DNA from 4 places in the Streptomyces sp. SX-6 genome. Region 1 is predicted to be linked to each of the others. Evidence: riboswitches for the same ligand, from Rfam matches in the RefSeq annotation. Region 1 holds a riboswitch; each other region holds the start of a gene.
What was found. A riboswitch is a leader RNA that binds a small molecule or an ion and turns the genes downstream of it on or off. The one in region 1 is predicted to bind cyclic di-AMP.

Region 1 (4,244 bases):
TCGCCCGCTTCGCGCTCGAGGGGCCGACCCCGCAGGAGATGGAGCGCGCCCAGGCGCAGCTGGAGCGCGAGTGGCTGGACCGCCTCGCCACCGTCAGCGGCCGGGCCGACGAACTGTGCCGTTTCGCCGTGCTGTTCGGCGACCCGCAGCTGGCCCTCACCGCGGTCCAGCGCATCCTGGACATCACGCCCGAGGAGGTGCAGGCCGTCGCCAAGGCCCGTCTGCACCCGGACAACCGTGCCGTGCTGGTGTACGAGCCGGTGTCCGCCGAAGCCGACGAGCACGCACAGGAAGAGGAGACGGCGCAGTGAGCGACGCCGCAGCCGCAGGCACCACGAGCCCTTCGATGCAGTTCCACCCCCAGCCGCGGCCGGGCACGGCGACCCCCTGGGACTTCCCGGCCCCCGAGCGCTCCCAGCTGCCCAACGGCCTCACCGTGCTGCGCAGTCACCGCCCCGGCCAGCAGGTGGTCGCGGTCGAGGTCTCGCTCGACGCGCCCCTGGACGCCGAGCCCGCAGGGCTCGACGGCGTGGCCACGATCATGGCCCGGGCCTTCTCCGAGGGCACGGACAAGCTCAGCGCCGAGGACTTCACCGCCGAGCTGGAGCGCTGCGGTGCCACCCTCGACGCGCACGCCGACCACCCGGGCGTCCGGGTCTCCCTGGAGGTCCCGGCCTCCCGGCTGCCCAAGGCCCTCGGCCTGCTGGCCGACGCCCTGCGCGCCCCGGCCTTCCCGGACAACGAGATCGAGCGGCTCGTCCGCAACCGCCTGGACGAGATCCCGCACGAGCTGGCCAACCCCGCCCGCCGCGCGGCCATGGCGCTGTCCGCGGAGCTCTTCCCGTCCGACGCGCGGATGTCCCGCCCGCGCCAGGGCGGCGAGGAGACCGTCGGGCGCATCGACGCCGCCTCCGTGCGGGCGTTCTACGAGGCGCACGTACGGCCCGCCACCGCGACGGTGGTCGTCGTCGGCGACTTCACCGGTGTCGACCTCGACCAGGCCATCGCCGACTCGCTCGGCGCCTGGACGGGTTCCCCCGCCGAGCCGCGGCGGATGCGGCCCGTCACCGCGGACGACACCGGCCGCGTCCTGGTCGTCGACCGTCCCGGCGCGGTGCAGACCCAGTTGCTCATCGGCCGCATCGGCCCCGACCGGCACGAGCGCGTCTGGCCCGCCCAGGTGCTCGGCACGTACTGCCTCGGCGGCACTCTCACCTCCCGGCTGGACAAGGTGCTGCGCGAGGAGAAGGGCTACACGTACGGCGTCCGCGCCTTCGCTCAAGTACTGCGCTCCGCCGCGGACTCGACGGGTGCCGCGATGCTCGCCATCAGCGGTTCGGTGGACACCCCGAACACCGGCCCGGCCCTCGCGGACTTGTGGACGGTGCTGCGCACCGTCGCGGCCGAGGGGCTGACGGACGCCGAGCGCGACGTCGCCGTGCAGAACCTCGTCGGCGTCGCCCCGCTCAAGTACGAGACGGCGTCGGCCGTCGCGGGCACGCTCGCCGACCAGGTCGAGCAGCAGCTCCCGGACGACTTCCAGGCGGGGCTGTACGAACGCCTCGCGGAGACCGGCACGGTGGAGGCGACGGCGGCCGTCGTCAGCGCCTTCCCGGCGGACCGGCTGGTGACGGTGCTCGTCGGTGACGCGTCCGAGATCGCCGAGCCCGTCAAGGCGCTCGGCATCGGCGAGGTGACGGTGCTCTCCGCCTGACGGGAGCTCAAGCGCACGCCGTACAAGGGAGGCACGTGGGGCCGCAGGGGCCCACGTGCCTCCCTTATGTCCGATTCGGCGGAGTGGTTGCGCCTCACTTCTGTGGCGTGTGTCACTAAACCCGTAGTTCCATTTGCCGTTCGAAACTGACGCCGATTAGCTTCGTGGCGGCAGTCCGTCGGATGGGATTCGCACCCGCGGTCCCCGGGCAGCCATCGCCGAGTCCCCGTACGGCGCGAGCCAGGGGAGCCGGGGAACCACTTGTTCCCTGGGGTGAATCGGGCCCCTCTCGCGAGGGATCCGTAGGAGACCTTCCTGCTCCGAACCCGTCAGCTAACCCGGTAGGCGAGAGGGAAGGAAAGGACTAGCCGCACCCATGGCGTTCACCCGTCCTACCGGGAAACACCGTCGTCCGAGCCGTGCCGTGCGCGCAGGCGCCAACATAGCGGGCATAGCCACCCTCACCGCCACGGGCGTCGTCGCCGGTGTCGCCGCCCCGGCGTTCGCGGCCTCCGACAACACCCCGCACCCCCAGGACACGGGCCTCACCCAGGCCATCGTCATGTCCGACGACATGGCCGACAACGTCGGTGCCCAGGCCGACACCCAGCGCAGCGCCGTGGAGCAGGCCAACGCCCGCCACCAGGCCGAGGCGGACGCCAAGCGCGAGGCCGCCACGATCAAGAAGCACGCGGACGAGGCCAAGCGGAAGGCGGAGGCCGAGCGCGCCGCCAAGGAGAAGGCCGCCCGCGACGAGGAGCGCAAGCGCCTCAACATGTTCGTGCTGCCGATCGACGGCTCGTACGTCTCCACCGGCTACAAGGCGAGCAGCAACCTGTGGTCCTCCGGCAGCCACACCGGTGTCGACTTCCACGCCGAGTCGGGCACATCCGTGCACGCGGTGGGCGCGGGCACCGTCGTCGAGGCCGGCTGGGGCGGCGCGTACGGCAACAACATCGTCATCAAGATGAACGACGGCACCTACACCCAGTACGGCCACCTGTCGTCCATCGACGTCACCGTGGGCCAGACGGTGACGCCCGGTCAGCAGATCGGCCTCTCCGGCGCCACCGGCAATGTCACCGGTCCGCACCTGCACTTCGAGGCCCGTACGGCGCCGACGTACGGCTCCGACATCGACCCCGTCGCCTACCTGCGCGCGCACGGCGTCGACCTCTAGGCCCCGTACGGCACTTCGCACGGCCCCGGTCACATGTGACCGGGGCCGTGTCGTGTGCGGGCATGGCCGAAAAGCATCCCTGCGCACATCTGTGCCATCGGAAATCGCATGTGATTGCAATAGAGTCGACCGATCCTGACTCTGAGCCCGGAGGTCGTCCATGCGGGGCTGCACGTGAAGGGCGCCGACGGAGCGGCACAAGAAGGCCGGGGCGTTTCCGCACATGCCGTGTGCACGGCGATCCGTGACGACATCGTCTCCGGGACCTTCCCGCCCGGCAGCCGGCTCATCGAGGAGCTGCTGGCCCGCCGCTACGGCGTCTCCCGGGTGCCCGTGCGCGAGGCGCTGCGCACCCTCGCCTCCGAAGGCTTCGTCGTCACCCGCCGGAACGCCGGTGCCTGCGTCGCGGAACCCACCCGGCAGGAGGCGGCCGACCTGCTCGACGTCCGCGCCCTGCTGGAGCCGCTGGGCGCCGCCCGGGCCGCACAGCGGCGCACGGAGGCGCACCTGAAGGTGCTGCGGGGGCTGGTGCGGCTCGGCCGCGAGCGTGCCCGTGGCGGGCGGACCAGCGAGCTGTGCCCGCTCGGCGACTGGTTCGACGAGACCCTCGCCCAGGCCTGCGGCAGCCCCAGCCTCGCCACGCTCCTCACCCAGCTGCGGCGCAAGATCGCCTGGGTGTACGCGGCCGAGCCGCCCGCGCGTCCCGTGGAGACCTGGGAGGTGCACGGGGTGCTCGTCGACGCCATCGCCAGGAGGGACGCGGAGCGGGCGCGCGAACTCGCCGTGATGCGCGCCGGGCGGTTCCCCGGCGAGCTGAGGCTGCCCGCGCAGGCGGCGCCCGCCGGGGCCGGACGCGAAGGGGCAGGACGTGAACAGGGCCGGAAACGCCCCGTAAACACAGCGAGCGTTCGTTCTTAACAAACGGACGCTATTCCTTGAGGAGGACCGGCCGGGAATTGTGGCGGTTCCCGGCCGGGTGCCCTCAGCACAACAAGAACAACGGGGCCGCGGCGGCCCGTGAAAAGGCTGCCGCGGCCCCGCCGCGTATCAGGGCGACCGCTCAGACGGTCTCGGGGAGCTCCTCGAGACCCTCGGCGACCAGCTTCGCCAGACGGTCGAGCGCGGCCTCGACGTCGGAGCCGTCCGCCTCGCTCGCGAGCACGATCTCCTCGCCGCCCTGGGCGCCCAGGCCCAGCACGGCCAGCATGGACGCGGCGTTGACGGGGTTGCCGCCGGCCTTGGCGATCGTCATGGGGACACCGGCGGCCGTCGCCGCACGGACGAAGATCGACGCCGGGCGGGCGTGCAGGCCCTCGGCCCAGCCGACGTTTACGCGGCGCTCAACCATGG
Region 2 (4,244 bases), on a different contig from region 1:
CGCTGATCGACGGCTGCCGGCTCGCCCGGGCCCCGAGGGCCGTCGTCCCGCACGCCGACCCCGAGGCCGTGGCCAAGACGCTCGCCGCGCACGACGGACGCGCCCTCGTCATCACCGACTCCGTCTTCTCCGTCGACGGCGACGCCGCCCCGCTGCCCGCCCTCGCCCGGGCGTGCCGGGACGGCGGCGCCGCGCTGCTGGTGGACGACGCCCACGGGCTCGGCGTGCTCGGCGAGGGCGGGCGCGGCGCACTGCACGCGGCCCACCTGGCCGGGTCCCCGGACACGGTGGCCACGGTGACGCTCTCGAAGGCGCTCGGCAGCCAGGGCGGTGCGGTGCTCGGTCCCGAGCGGGTCATCAGGCATCTCGTCAGCGCCGCCCGCACCTTCATCTTCGACACGGGCCTCGCACCGGCCGCGGCCGGCGCGGCCCTGGCCGCCCTGGAACTGGTGCGCCGCGAACCGTGGCGCGCCTCCCGGGTCCGGTCCGTCGCCCGCGAGCTCCACCGCCGGCTGACCGAGGCGGGGCTGACGGCCGTACGCCCCGACGCGGCCGTCGTCTCCGTACGGGCCCCCTCGCCCGAGGCGGCGGTGCGGTGGGCCGCCGACTGCCGGGAGGCGGGGCTCGCGGTGGGCTGCTTCCGGCCGCCGTCCGTGCCGGACGGCGTCTCGCGGCTGCGGCTGACCGCCCGCGCGGACCTGTCGGACCGCCAAGTGGCCGCCGCCGCCGAGGTGATCGTGCGGACGGCGCCGGGCCTCTGACCGCTCAGACCCCGCGCGGGAACTCGTCGAACCCGCCGTCGCACACGCCCCTGACGAAGGGGGTCCAGGCGGCGGGGGAGAGTAACAGGGCCGGACCGCGGGCGTACTTGGAGTCGCGCACCGCGAGCAGTTCCGGCGCGACCCTCGCGGCTTCGACGCAGTTGTTCATTCCGGTGCTGTAGCTGCTTCGGCGCCACGTTGGTGCGGACATTGCGCCTCCCTGCGTGATTCTTACGCGCTGCCATGGATCCCGGCGATGTAATCCAGCGAGTTCTCATGCGAGAGGGCGTGCGCCCGGAGCATGCCGAAAGCCGAGCTGTACGCCCGGAGGTCCTCTTTCCGCTCTAAGTAGAGGCTACTCGTCAAGTGGTCGAGAACAACCACGTCCAGATCGGCGATGCGAGGAAAGGAAAAAATAACGAAAGGGCCGGTGATGCCAATGTGGTTGCTCTGTGAAAAGGGAAGGACATGGAGCCGCACATGCGGCAGTGAACCCGTTTCCACCAGATGCCGCAGCTGTCCCGACATCACCTCCGGGCCGCCCACTTCATGACGCAGGACGGCCTCGTCCAGCACGGCGCACAGCTCCAGCGGACGGTCGCCGTGCAGCACGGACTGCCGCGCCATCCGCACCCGCACCAGCTCCTCGACCTGCTGCGCGGGCGGGTCGCCCAGGGCCGCGCGGGTCACGGCGCGGGCGTACTCCGGCGTCTGCAACAGGCCCGGCACCACGGTCGTTTCCAGCGTGCGCGAACGGGACGCCTCCGACTCCAGGCTGATGAAGTCGAGATAGGCGGACGGCAGCAGATCGCGGTACGCGTACCACCAGCCGCGGCGCGGCGCGCGCCTGGCGCCTCCGCCGCTTGTACGGTCCGCACCGCACAACGCCTCCAGCAGGGCGCGCAGTTCGGGGTCCGACACCTGGTAGACATCGAGCAGCCGGGCCACGTCGGACGGTTTGGCACCGCTGCTGCCCGTCTCGATCCGGCTCACCTTCGACTGGTGCCAGCCGACCGCCTCCGCGGCCTGCCGGCTGGTCAGCCCGGTCAGCTCGCGCTGGCGGCGCAGTTCCGCGCCGAGCTTGCGACGGCGCACCGCGGGTCCGTAGCGCATCTGCCGCCCCTCCTTTCCCGGGGCCTGTCTGCGGTGCCCCAAATCCACACGTCAGAGTCAATAGACCATGTTGGCTGCCAAATCCGGTCTCTCGTAGCAGAGTTCACCGCTTCGAGGGACAGATATATGCATATCTCGGTGGATCGCTCCCATCACGGGCGTTGTCGGTGGCAGTCTGTCGCGCAGAGCCGTACCGGTCTCGGGCGGGAAAGGGACAGCGCCATGGCAGATCACCAGGAAGCTTCCGTCACTCTGCCGAGCGCCCCCGCCTCGGTCTCCACGGCCCGCCGCTATGTCGCGGGGGTCCTCGCGGAATGGGGCATGCCGGACGGTACCGAGGACGCCGACAGGGTGCGGCTGATCGTCTCCGAGCTGGCCACCAACGCCGTGCAGCACACACGGGGCCAGTCGCCGACCTTCACCGTGGACGTCCGTCTCGAGCGGGACGAGCGGCTGCGCATCGGTGTCACGGACAGCCATCCGCGCCATCCGCGGCGGCTGCCCGCCGCCGTCCAGCAGGACAACGGGCGCGGCATGGTCATCATCCGCTGCCTCACCGCCGAGCGCGGTGGCAGGGTCTCGGTGACCCCGACCGCCGACGGGGGCAAGACCGTGTGGATCTGCCTGCCGTGGACCGTGCCCGTGCGCTGACGCCGGGGACGGGAGGGCGGGTGGCGTACGGCTGGGAGCTCCTGGCCGTACGCCACCCGCCCGGCGCGCTCGTGACGCGCTCGCAGGAGGAGGGCCGGTCGTGCCGGCCGGTCGCCGGGCGGCGGTCGGTGTGGTGCCGCCGTGCGGCGGAGCGGACTTCAGTCCGCCACGCGGCCGTACCAGACGTTGCGGTTCCAGATCCGCTCGAGACGGACGGCCGCGCCGGTCTTGGGCGCGTGCCAGATCAGGCCGTTCCCGGCATATATCCCGACGTGGTAGACCGCGCCCCCGTGGTGGAAGAACACCAGGTCCCCGCGCTCACGGACCGAACGGGGAATGTGCAGGGTGCGGTTGTACTGCTCCTCGGCGGTGCGGGGCAGCTTCTTGCCGGCCCGCTTGAAGGAGTACTGGGTCAGCCCGGAGCAGTCGAAGCGGTACGGGCCCGTGGCGCCCCACTGATAGGGCGAGCCGACCTTGGAGGCGGCGATCTGGAGTGCCCGGACCGGGACCGACACGGCCTCGGCCCTGGAGGTGTTGCCCGGCGCCAGCACCGTGGCGCCGACGGCGGCGAGGGTCAGGGCCGAAGCGGCCTTGGCCTTGGACAGCTTTGGCGGTCGTTTGTGCTTGCCCATGCGCGAACCCTTCGTCAGTCGCCTGTGAAGGGTGACCTGTCGGGTTCGGGCAGGCGAAGAATGCCCGGCCGCCTGAGCGGCTTCACCCCAAGGAGCGCTGTCATGACCCCCAGCGCCCCGTCGTGCTCGGGTCCTCCACCCCTGCCGGTGCACTCCTTCGACCCACCGGCCGGGCGGCGGCAGGGTTCGGCGTCCGCCCGGACCGCCCCGCCGTGTGGCGGGGTCTTGTCGTCCCGAGGATCTTGGCGCAGCCGCGGCGCCGATTCCGAGCGGATCCAGCGATATGTGAGCCTCATCACCTGTGGGCAATTCAGGTGGACGCGAGGGCATTTGGGACTCGGTGAACGGGGCTGCTGAGTCCGCCACCTGCGCGGGCTACGGATCACCCGAGCGCGGTATGCGCGCTCCGATCGGGATGATCGCTGCGTGGTGTCTACGTACGCCTCCGACGTCTGGAGGAAACCTGTCGAAAAGCGTTTTCGTTTCTCAACCGGCCGACGGCGGTGGCGACATCACCCGCCCGGCCCGCCGTTCGCCGTCCAGGATCCGCATCGCCTGTGCCAACGTGCCCGCGTACACCTCCCGTTCACCTCGCTCGTACATGACCGTCAGTGCCTCGCGCAGTGCCGTGGCGGCGGACACCAGGGCCTGCGCCGCTCGTAGCCCGCTGTACGTGTCACGTGCGCGGGCGGGGTTGATCCGGCCGAGGAGATCCAGTACTTCCAGATAGCGGTCCACCAGTTCGCCCTCCGCCCGGGTCAGCGCGGGCAGCGGCGGCAGCGGGGGCGGCAGCACGGCGCTCACCTGGCCCCGGGCAGCGCGAGGTCGTGCTTCCGGCTGCCGATCACCCGGTCGGCCAGCCCGTAGGCCACCGCCGCGGCGGCGTCGAAGACCGTATCGCGGTCGGTGTCGGTGTCGACGCGCTTTGTGCTCTGCCCGGTGTGCCGGGCCAGGATCCCGGTCTGGAGCTCCCGGACCCGCTCCAACTCCCGTGCGTGCAGCTCCAGATCGGACGGCGTGCCCTGGACCGGCTCGGCGAGAGCGGGCTGGTGGATGAGCACCCGAGCGTGCGGCAGCACCGCCCGCT
Region 3 (4,244 bases), on a different contig from region 1:
CTTGATCTGGCCGCAGTTGGTGGCGACGGCCAGGTCGGCGATGGTGACGTCCTCGGTCTCGCCGGAGCGGTGGGACATCATGCACTTGAAGCCGTTGCGCTGGGCCATCTCGACCGCGTCGAGGGTCTCGGTCAGCGAACCGATCTGGTTGACCTTGACCAGCAGGGCGTTGGCGCTGCCCTCCTCGATGCCGCGGGCGAGGCGCTCGGGGTTGGTGACGAACAGGTCGTCGCCGACGAGCTGGACCTTGGTGCCGAGCTTGTCGGTGATGGTCTTCCAGCCGGCCCAGTCGTCCTCGAACAGCGGGTCCTCGATGGAGACGAGCGGGTACGCCTCGACGAGCTCGCCGTAGTACTCGGTCATCTCGGCCGCGGTGCGGTCCTTGCCCTCGAACTTGTAGACGCCGTCCTTGTAGAACTCGGAGGCGGCGACGTCGAGCGCCAGCGCGATGTCCTGGCCGGGGGTGTAGCCGGCCTCCTTGATGGCCTCGAGGATGAGGTCGAGGGCCTCGCGGTTGGAGCCCAGGTTCGGGGCGAAGCCGCCCTCGTCGCCGAGGCCGGTGGACAGGCCGCGGCCCTTCAGCACCTTCTTGAGGGTGTGGTAGACCTCGGTGCCCCAGCGCAGGGCCTCGGAGAAGGACTCCGCGCCGATCGGCGCGATCATGAACTCCTGGATGTCCACGTTGGAGTCGGCGTGCGAGCCGCCGTTGAGGATGTTCATCATCGGAACGGGCAGCAGGTGCGCGTTCGGGCCGCCGAGGTAGCGGAAGAGCGGCAGGTCGGACGCCTCGGAGGCGGCGTGCGCGACGGCCAGGGAGACGCCCAGGATGGCGTTGGCGCCGAGCGAGCCCTTGTTGTCGGTGGCGTCCAGGTCGAACATCGCCTGGTCGATCAGGCGCTGCTCGGTGGCGTCGTAGCCGACCAGCTCCGGGCCGATCTGCTCGATGACGGCCAGCACGGCCTTCTCCACGCCCTTGCCCAGGTAGCGGTTCGGGTCACCGTCACGGAGCTCGATGGCCTCGAAGGCACCGGTCGAGGCACCGGACGGCACGGCGGCACGGCCGGTGGAGCCGTCGTCGAGGCCGACCTCGACCTCGACCGTGGGGTTGCCTCGCGAGTCGAGGATCTCGCGAGCTACGACGACGTCGATGGACGGCACGAGGGTCTCCTTCTGTGGGTCTGGAGTTCTGCAGCACGAGCCTAACGGGCCCCGGAGGTTCCGCCCGCCGCCGGACCGTCGCCCTCACCGAAAAATGGCACAAACGCCGAGATCACGGGAGGAATGGGCGCACGGAGTGTTCGCTGAGCGGTGAAGCGGGCATGCGGCGGGAACGACGGAGCCCCGCTCAGATGCGGCTCGGGGTGGTCGCATCTGAGCGGGGCGGATCCTGCTCAGGTGAGGGGGCAGGACCTCTTCCGGGTCACCGGGTCATCACCGGGTCACTGGGTCAGCTGAGGTGCAGCTTCTGGCCCGGGAAGATGAGGTTGGCGTCCTCGACGATGTCCTTGTTGCGGTCGGCGAGCTTCTGCCAGCCGCCCTTGACGTTCTTGGCGTCGGCGATCGAACCGAGGGTGTCGCCCTCCTTGACCTCGTACTCGCCGTCGCCCGTCTTGACGGTCTTCGGGGCGGCGTGCTTCGGCGCCGCCTGGCGCGGAGCCGGGGTCTCGTCGTCGCTGTCGTCCGACTTCGGCGCGGCGTGCTTCGGCGCCGACTGGCGCTCGCTGCGGTCGGCGTGGGCGGAGGTGCTGCGCTCGGAGGTGCCCGAGGACTTCGAACCGGAGGTGTCGACGTCGGCGGAGGGACCACCGCGGGACAGGCCGCCCTCACCGGCGCAGCCCCAGGCACCGGGACCCTGCGCGGCGAGGAGCTTCTCGGCGACGGCGATCTGCTGGGACTTGGTGGCCTGGTCGGCGCGCGGCGCGTACTGCGTACCGCCCATGGCCTGCCAGGAGGACTGCGAGAACTGCAGGCCGCCGTAGTAGCCGTTGCCGGTGTTGATGGACCAGTTGCCGCCGGACTCGCACTGGGCGACCTTGTCCCAGGTGTTCACGGAAGCGGCGTGGGCAGACGTGGCGACCATCAGCGGAGCCGCGACGGCGGCACCGGTGACTCCGGCCAGGGTGACGATGCGGACGGCCTTGCTCGGACGACGATGCTTGCCCTTGGACATAAGTCGGTTTCCTCACCGGCGCCTACGAGGTGAGCTGTCGGGTTCGGACGTGAGTTGCCCGGCCGGGCGGCTTGCGCGTGCCCGGCTTCACCCCTAGCCGCTCCGGTGCGTCCGGCCTGTGACCGGCGTCCCGTTGCGGCGACTTACCTTGGTTCCCCCGCTCCTGCCTACGGCGCTTGCGCGACGATTCCGCGGCCGCCGGCAGGATTCGGCGTGACGACCGTGGTGCTCGCGGTGGCGAGCGGTGATGACGGTAAGCACAGGCGGCCGACGGGATCAAACCCTCCTTTTCGGCCACCTCTCGATTCCACACCTTGTCAGATAAGGCCGTTTCCGCAGGTGGGAGACGGTTCGTGGCATTCCGGTCGAGACTGCCCTGGCCAATGTCAACGAGACCCTTGTCTCACTTTCCCCCTGAACGGACATTCGACCCGAACTGCCCTACTGCTTCTTCAGTTCGAGCTGTTGACCAGGCTGGATGAGGTCCGGATCGGATCCGACGACCTTTTGGTTGTCGTGGTAGAGCCCATGCCAGCCGCCCGCTACCGAGTGCTCCTGTGCGATGGCTGACAGGTTGTCACCAGGGCGCACGGTGTAGTCGCCGGTCTGCGGTGCGCCCGTACGCGCCTCCTCGCCGCCGCGCGAGGCGCGCTCCGCGTCCGAACGCGGCGTCTGGGCGCGGTGCTTGCCCGTCCCCGCGCCCGCGTCCGCCCCGGTGTCCGCTCCGGTGTCCGCTCCGGCGTCCGGGGTCGTGGGGGTGCTGCTGCCGTTGTCCGTACGGTCGTTCGCGCCGCTGTCGCCGGGCGTGTGCGCCGGAGACCGGTCCGCCGAGGAGCTGCTGGAGGGCGACGGAGTCGCCGGATCGTCCGTCGGAGGCTTGCGGTGCTTGCCGGTGGATTCGGCACTCTCCTGGGCGGAGGGCGCGGAGGGCTTCGACGAGGGCGTGCCGTCCTGCTTGCCGCGCGCGTCCCGCGCGTCCTGCGCGTCCTGCTTGCCTTGCTCGCCCTGCTTGTCCTGCTCGCCCCGCTTGTCGTGTGCCGGCTTGCCGGGCTTCGATGCGTCGGAGTGCGAGTCGTCCGAGGACCGGGAGTCGTGACCCTGGTCCTGTTCCTGCGCGGGGGCCTGGACGGTGCCCGGGTCCACCTCGGGCTCCGGGCCCTTCAGGTCCAGGCCCGCGCCGGGTGCGCAGCCCGACCACGTGCCCGGGCCCTGGGTGTCCAGGATCCGCTGGGCGATGGCGATCTGCTGGGCGCGGCTGGCCTGGTCGGGGCGCGGCGCATAGTCCGTACCGCCGTTGGCCTCCCACATCTCGCGGGTCATCTGCAGGCCGCCGTAGTGCCCGTTGCCGTTGTCGGCGCTCCACAGGCCGCCGCTCTCGCACTGCGCGACGCGGTCCCACGTCGGGGCGTCGGCGGCGTTGGCGCCGGTGGCGGCGAGCAGCGGCATGGCAATGCCCGCGCCCGTCACTCCCGCGGCGACCACGGCCGCGGGTATCTGGCGGGGACGGCGATGTCGACCATTACCGGAGAGCATGCGATGACCTCTCGTGTGACGGCTGATGTTGACCGCCGAACATAGCGACGCCCTCCGGGAGTCACAAGGCGATGTCACGGCGGCCGTATGACAGTCAAGCGGACTTGACGTACAGTCATGCATTTTCCGGGGTGAACTCCACCGGCAGCGTGCGCAGTCCCCGCATGATGAGCCCGCCACGCCAGCGAAGGTCGTCCGGTTCGGCACCAAGCCGCAGGTCAGGGAGGCGGCGCAGCAGCGTCGCGAGCGCGGCCTTGCCCTCGAGCCGGGCGAGGGGCGCACCGAGGCAGTAGTGGATGCCGTGCCCGTATCCGAGGTGCTGATTGTCACGTCGGGCGAGGTCGAGCGTGTCGGGGTCGGCGAACCGTGCCGGGTCGCGGTCGGCGGCGGCGAGGACGACGAGCACGGGGTCGCCCTCGGCGATGCGTTGGCCCCCGATCGTCAGGTCCTGGGTCGCGAACCGCCACGTCGCCAGCTCCACCGGACCGTCGTAGCGCAGCAGTTCCTCCACGCCGGTGTCGAGCAGGCTCTCGTCGCCCTC
Region 4 (4,244 bases), on a different contig from region 1:
GCAGACGCTCCCGTTCGGGGCCGTCGCCCAGCACGTCGAGCCGCGCGGCGACGCCGCGACGTCTCAGTACGCGCAGGGTCTCGAGCGGGAGATGCGGAAGCTTCTCGGCCGACAGCCGTCCCGCGTACACCAGCCGGACAACCTCGGTCTGCGCAACGGCGGCCGGGGTTGCCGGGGCGAACACCTCCAGGTCGACACCGAGCGGCACCCGGTGCAGTGCGGGGGCGCCCACGCGGCGGAACTCCGCGCAGGAGAAGGCCGACGCGGCGACGACCGCGTCGAAGGAGCGGGCCAGCCGGCGGTTCCACCAGTCGGCCGGCGGGCGCAGCGGGACGCAGGCCGGCAGCCGGGGGGCCAGGATGGCGTCGATGCGCTCGTGGGAGAGCAGGACGCTCCGTACGCCCCGTGCCCTCGCCCAGGCCGCGGCGGGCACGAGCGTGAGCTTGTCCGAGACCTCGACCGAGTCCGGCGCCAGCCGGTCGAGCAGCCGGTGCAGTCCGCGCGCGGAGAGCACCAGCCGGTAGCCGCCGCCGACGGACAGGCCGGGAACGGTCATCCGCAGCCCCGACTCCTCGCCGCGCACCCACGTGTGTCCGCTGCCCGGCACCACGAGGATCCGTTCGTGCCCCGCCGCGGTGTAGCCCCGGCCGAGCGCGTCGAGCGTGGTGCGCAGCCCGCCGGAGGCGGACGCGTAGAAGTTGGCGAGCTGGACGATCCTCACGCCGGGCTCCCGGCCCGCCACACATCCACCAACTCGGCGTACGTGCACGGGCGCGCCCCGGCGGCCAGCGCCGCGTCGACGGCCTCGAGCGCGCTCTCGCGCAGGCCCGGCCGGGCCAGGTCGGCGGGGTGCAGGGCGATGCGGAACGGCGTGCCGCGTACGGACCACCGGCGTGCCGCCGCCCGCATCAGCCGGGCACCGGCCCGCTCCCCGCGTCCGCCGGGCCGGTGGGACAGCGCCGGCATGCGGTGCGGGATCCCGGTGCGCAGGTCGCGCACCGCCAGGTGGCTGGTCGTGTACTCCAGCCCCAGCGCGCGCAGGGCGGCCACCGTGTCCCGGGAGGCGAGCCACCCCGGCGGTGTGAAGCCGCGCGGGGTGATGCCCACGGACGCGAGCGCGGCCAGGCCGCGCTCGAGGCGGGCCTGTGCCTCCTTGCGGTCGAGGGCGCAGAACTCGGCGCAGCCGCGCGCCAGTACGGCGTTCAGCCAGCGGCGCGGCAACGGACCGCCGGGCACGCCCTCGTGCGCGTACCCGTGCAGCGCGAGCTCGTGCCCGTGCCGTTGCGCGGTCCGTGCCCAGTCGACCAGCACCGGGTCGTCGGGCAGGCACGGGCCGCGCCAGGGGCCGGGCACGAGGAGCAGGGTCGCGGGGACGTCACGGGCGTCCAGGTCGCTCACCCAGAGCCTGCTCTGCTCCAGGCTCCACGGGGCGACATCGTGAACGGACACCACGAACCTGCCGCTGTCGCCGCGTTGCGAAGTCCTCACCGGAAGAGTTTCACACGGTGAGGGCGTCTCTCACTGGCGTACGGTCCAGTGGTCGTCCGCACCGGCCTGGAGGCATTTCAACTGCGGGCACAGGAACGCGCTGCCGTCAGGGTTGTTGTCGGTCCACGGGGAGTCCGACGGGCTCGCAGACTTCCCCCGTGGGCCTCGGTGCAGTAGTAACCGAGGCCGGTGGCCGGGTCGTTGCTCGCTTGAAGTTCTCTCCCGATAAATCCGGGAGATTCTCCCCTGGGTCGCTCCGGGGAGTTTGACAGGTCATGCCTGTCCGACGACGACCCTCCCGGCCGCCGGAGCAAGTACGGGACTCGCTCGAGTTGTTGGGGACTTGGTTATCGTCCCCGGCGATGTGCCGAGCGTACCAGAGGAGTTACGGAGCGACACGACGGCGCTCGCATCGCCCCGTCAAGAATGGCCTTCCTGAGGGTCTTGGCGGGGCTGCCCGGTGAACTGCACCAGTCCCAGGCTCAGATCTCGTCACCGCTGTTCCAGTACGCGGTGACGATCTCCATGCACGAGCCCTGTGCCTTCGTCGTGGGGGAGTAGGTGAAGTTCTGCGCGTCACTGACCCGGTAGGCGGGGTCGACGCTGTGGGTGGCCATGATGCCGTCGTGCGTGCCGGGCCGGGGGAAGACTCCCCACCAGTTGTGCGTGACGTCGGCGGCGGCTCCGGTGCGGTCCGCCGCGGCCCGGCGGCCGTCGGCGAAGGCGCGCACCGCCCGTTCGCGGCCGGGGGAGTGGCCAGGTGTCCGGGCTCCGGTCACGACGCCGCGGTGCGGGGCGTCGGGGTCGGGGGCGCTTGTGCCGTTGGCGGGATGCGCGGTGGCCGGGACGATGCCCGGCGCGCCGAGTGCGATGAGCGCTATTGCCACCAAAAGGGCGCGGTGTCTTGCCACGTGACTCCTCCTGGACCGGACGGTCGTACGGCTGGGGGGTGGGAGTGCAGCGTTCCGGTCGCAATGTCCATGACAGTCACGCCTGCGTCAAGAGCCGCAGCGTTCCCAGGTCATGGCTGCTTTCGCCCGACGGGCCGTGATTTCACGGGAGTTGACTGCATCCGCTCCCGCCTCCGGAGTGCCATACGGTGCGACAAATTCCGTTCGCCCGCGACGTGAAGAACCTCACAGACAGCCACTTCGGCTCTGTTTTTTGCCGGTTGATGGTGCAGGATCTTTCTCCGAACAACAGCACCCGTCACCGAGGCGGGTCGATCCGGGCGGACGCCGAGTCCTGCCGCCGCTCCGGATACGGAACTGATTCGCGGATCGGCAGGAGCGGGAGACCCAAGCAAGGCGAACCACGATGGTGGTGGTTCTAGGGGTGAAGCCACGGAAGTGGCCGGGCAACTTCGCCAGTTCGAACCCGACAGGTCATCTTTCGCAGGCGGATGACGAAGGGCTTTTGGCATGTCTTCCTTGCCTCGAATACCCGCGCTCATCTCTCGGGCCGGAACCGCATCGGCCCTTACCGCCGCCACCGTCGCGGCATCCGTTCTCCTGCCGGGCATGGCCGCCAGCGCCGACGCGGCGACCCCCGGGGCCAAGGCCGTGAAGGTCGCGGCCTCGAAGAAGGGCTCCCTCTACCAGTGGGGTGCCACCGGCCCGAACCGCTTCGACTGCTCGGGCCTGACGCAATACTCGTTCAAGAAGGCCGGCAAGAAGCTGCCGCGCGTGGCCGAGGACCAGTACAACGCCACCCGCCACATCTCCCGCGGCTCGCGCAGCACCGGCGACCTCGTGTTCTTCCACTCCGGCAGCTACGTCTACCACGTGGGCATCTACGCCGGCGGCGGCAAGATCTGGCACGCCCCGGGCACGGGCAAGAAGGTCCGGCTCGAGAAGATCTGGACCAACAGCGTCTGGTACGGCCGGGTCCGCTGACCCATTGACCCGTGTATGGCCCCGCCGCCTCGGCGGCGGGGCCATGCGTCAGACAGCGTCCAGGTAGACCCAGTTCCCGTCCTCCCGCACAAAGCGGCTGAGTTCGTGCTGGGAGTCCGCGTGGCCGTGCGCGCGGTAATGGGCGCGGAATTCGACCGTGCCCTCGGTGTGGAACGCCGTGCCGTTCCCGGTGGCGAGGATATCGAGTCCGGTCCACCGCATACCGGGGTCGAATTCCAGGCCCGGCGGCCGCGTGGAGGAATGCCAGGTGCGGAGCAGATACGCGGCGTCGTGGACGACGAAGGCGCTGTAACGCGAGCGCATCAGACGCTCGGCGGTGGCCGCCGTCTTGCGGCCGCTGTGGAGGCTGCCGCAGCATTCCCCGTAACTGGCGTCGAGCCCGCACGGGCACGGCGCATCGGACGTGATGGCGTGGTTCTTGGACACCGGACAATTGTGCCGTTGTTCCGGGCCGTCCCGCTCCACTAGCGTTGGCGTATGCGCAGCAGCCTGACCGCCGAGCTGCTCTACCGGCAGACCGGAACACTCAGCGCCCAGAATCCCGCGTTCTCCCCGGACGGCCGCTCGCTCCTCTTCACGGAGTTCAAGAGCGGCTACAACACGGGGGACGCCGCCCTGCGCGTCCTGCCGCTCGACGGCACCGGGCCGCCGGGCACCCTGCTCGACGTGCCGGACACAGCAGCCGTGAACCTGCCGGGCGCGAGCTGGAACCGGTCCGTGGGAGTGGTCTTCGCCTGGGACCGGGAGGTCCACGACGAGGTGTGGACCCTGCAGCCGGGCGGACAGCCGGCCCGCATCACGAAGCACGACGGCAACACCGGCTACCTGGAGCCCAGTTTC

Region 2: another riboswitch for cyclic di-AMP. It lies ahead of ACV530_RS33225 (C40 family peptidase); the one in region 1 lies ahead of ACV530_RS21295 (M23 family metallopeptidase).
Region 3: another riboswitch for cyclic di-AMP. It lies ahead of ACV530_RS15145 (transglycosylase family protein); the one in region 1 lies ahead of ACV530_RS21295 (M23 family metallopeptidase).
Region 4: another riboswitch for cyclic di-AMP. It lies ahead of ACV530_RS17920 (C40 family peptidase); the one in region 1 lies ahead of ACV530_RS21295 (M23 family metallopeptidase).

The regions. Positions count from the first base shown of each region.
Region 1 is NZ_JBTHHU010000017.1:81,709-85,952, reverse strand. Features, by position in the region: gene ACV530_RS21305 (M16 family metallopeptidase) at 1-311, shown strand, start outside; gene ACV530_RS21300 (M16 family metallopeptidase) at 347-1,714, shown strand; cyclic di-AMP (ydaO/yuaA leader) riboswitch at 1,921-2,077, shown strand; gene ACV530_RS21295 (M23 family metallopeptidase) at 2,091-2,894, shown strand; gene ACV530_RS21290 (GntR family transcriptional regulator) at 3,123-3,812, shown strand; gene ACV530_RS21285 (HPr family phosphocarrier protein) at 3,955-4,242, opposite strand.
Region 2 is NZ_JBTHHU010000044.1:44,901-49,144, forward strand. Features, by position in the region: gene ACV530_RS33205 (8-amino-7-oxononanoate synthase) at 1-761, shown strand, start outside; gene ACV530_RS33210 (DUF397 domain-containing protein) at 766-972, opposite strand; gene ACV530_RS33215 (helix-turn-helix domain-containing protein) at 993-1,874, opposite strand; gene ACV530_RS33220 (ATP-binding protein) at 2,097-2,525, shown strand; gene ACV530_RS33225 (C40 family peptidase) at 2,684-3,157, opposite strand; cyclic di-AMP (ydaO/yuaA leader) riboswitch at 3,162-3,359, opposite strand; gene ACV530_RS33230 (hypothetical protein) at 3,644-3,952, opposite strand; gene ACV530_RS33235 (ATP-dependent Clp protease proteolytic subunit) at 3,958-4,244, opposite strand, start outside.
Region 3 is NZ_JBTHHU010000010.1:128,941-133,184, reverse strand. Features, by position in the region: gene eno (phosphopyruvate hydratase) at 1-1,158, opposite strand, end outside; gene ACV530_RS15145 (transglycosylase family protein) at 1,448-2,170, opposite strand; cyclic di-AMP (ydaO/yuaA leader) riboswitch at 2,175-2,355, opposite strand; gene ACV530_RS15140 (transglycosylase family protein) at 2,612-3,652, opposite strand; gene ACV530_RS15135 (cytochrome P450 family protein) at 3,819-4,244, opposite strand, start outside.
Region 4 is NZ_JBTHHU010000013.1:33,362-37,605, forward strand. Features, by position in the region: gene ACV530_RS17905 (glycosyltransferase) at 1-721, opposite strand, end outside; gene ACV530_RS17910 (DUF2334 domain-containing protein) at 718-1,488, opposite strand; gene ACV530_RS17915 (hypothetical protein) at 1,971-2,399, opposite strand; cyclic di-AMP (ydaO/yuaA leader) riboswitch at 2,753-2,904, shown strand; gene ACV530_RS17920 (C40 family peptidase) at 2,910-3,383, shown strand; gene ACV530_RS17925 (YchJ family protein) at 3,432-3,830, opposite strand; gene ACV530_RS17930 (TolB family protein) at 3,882-4,244, shown strand, end outside.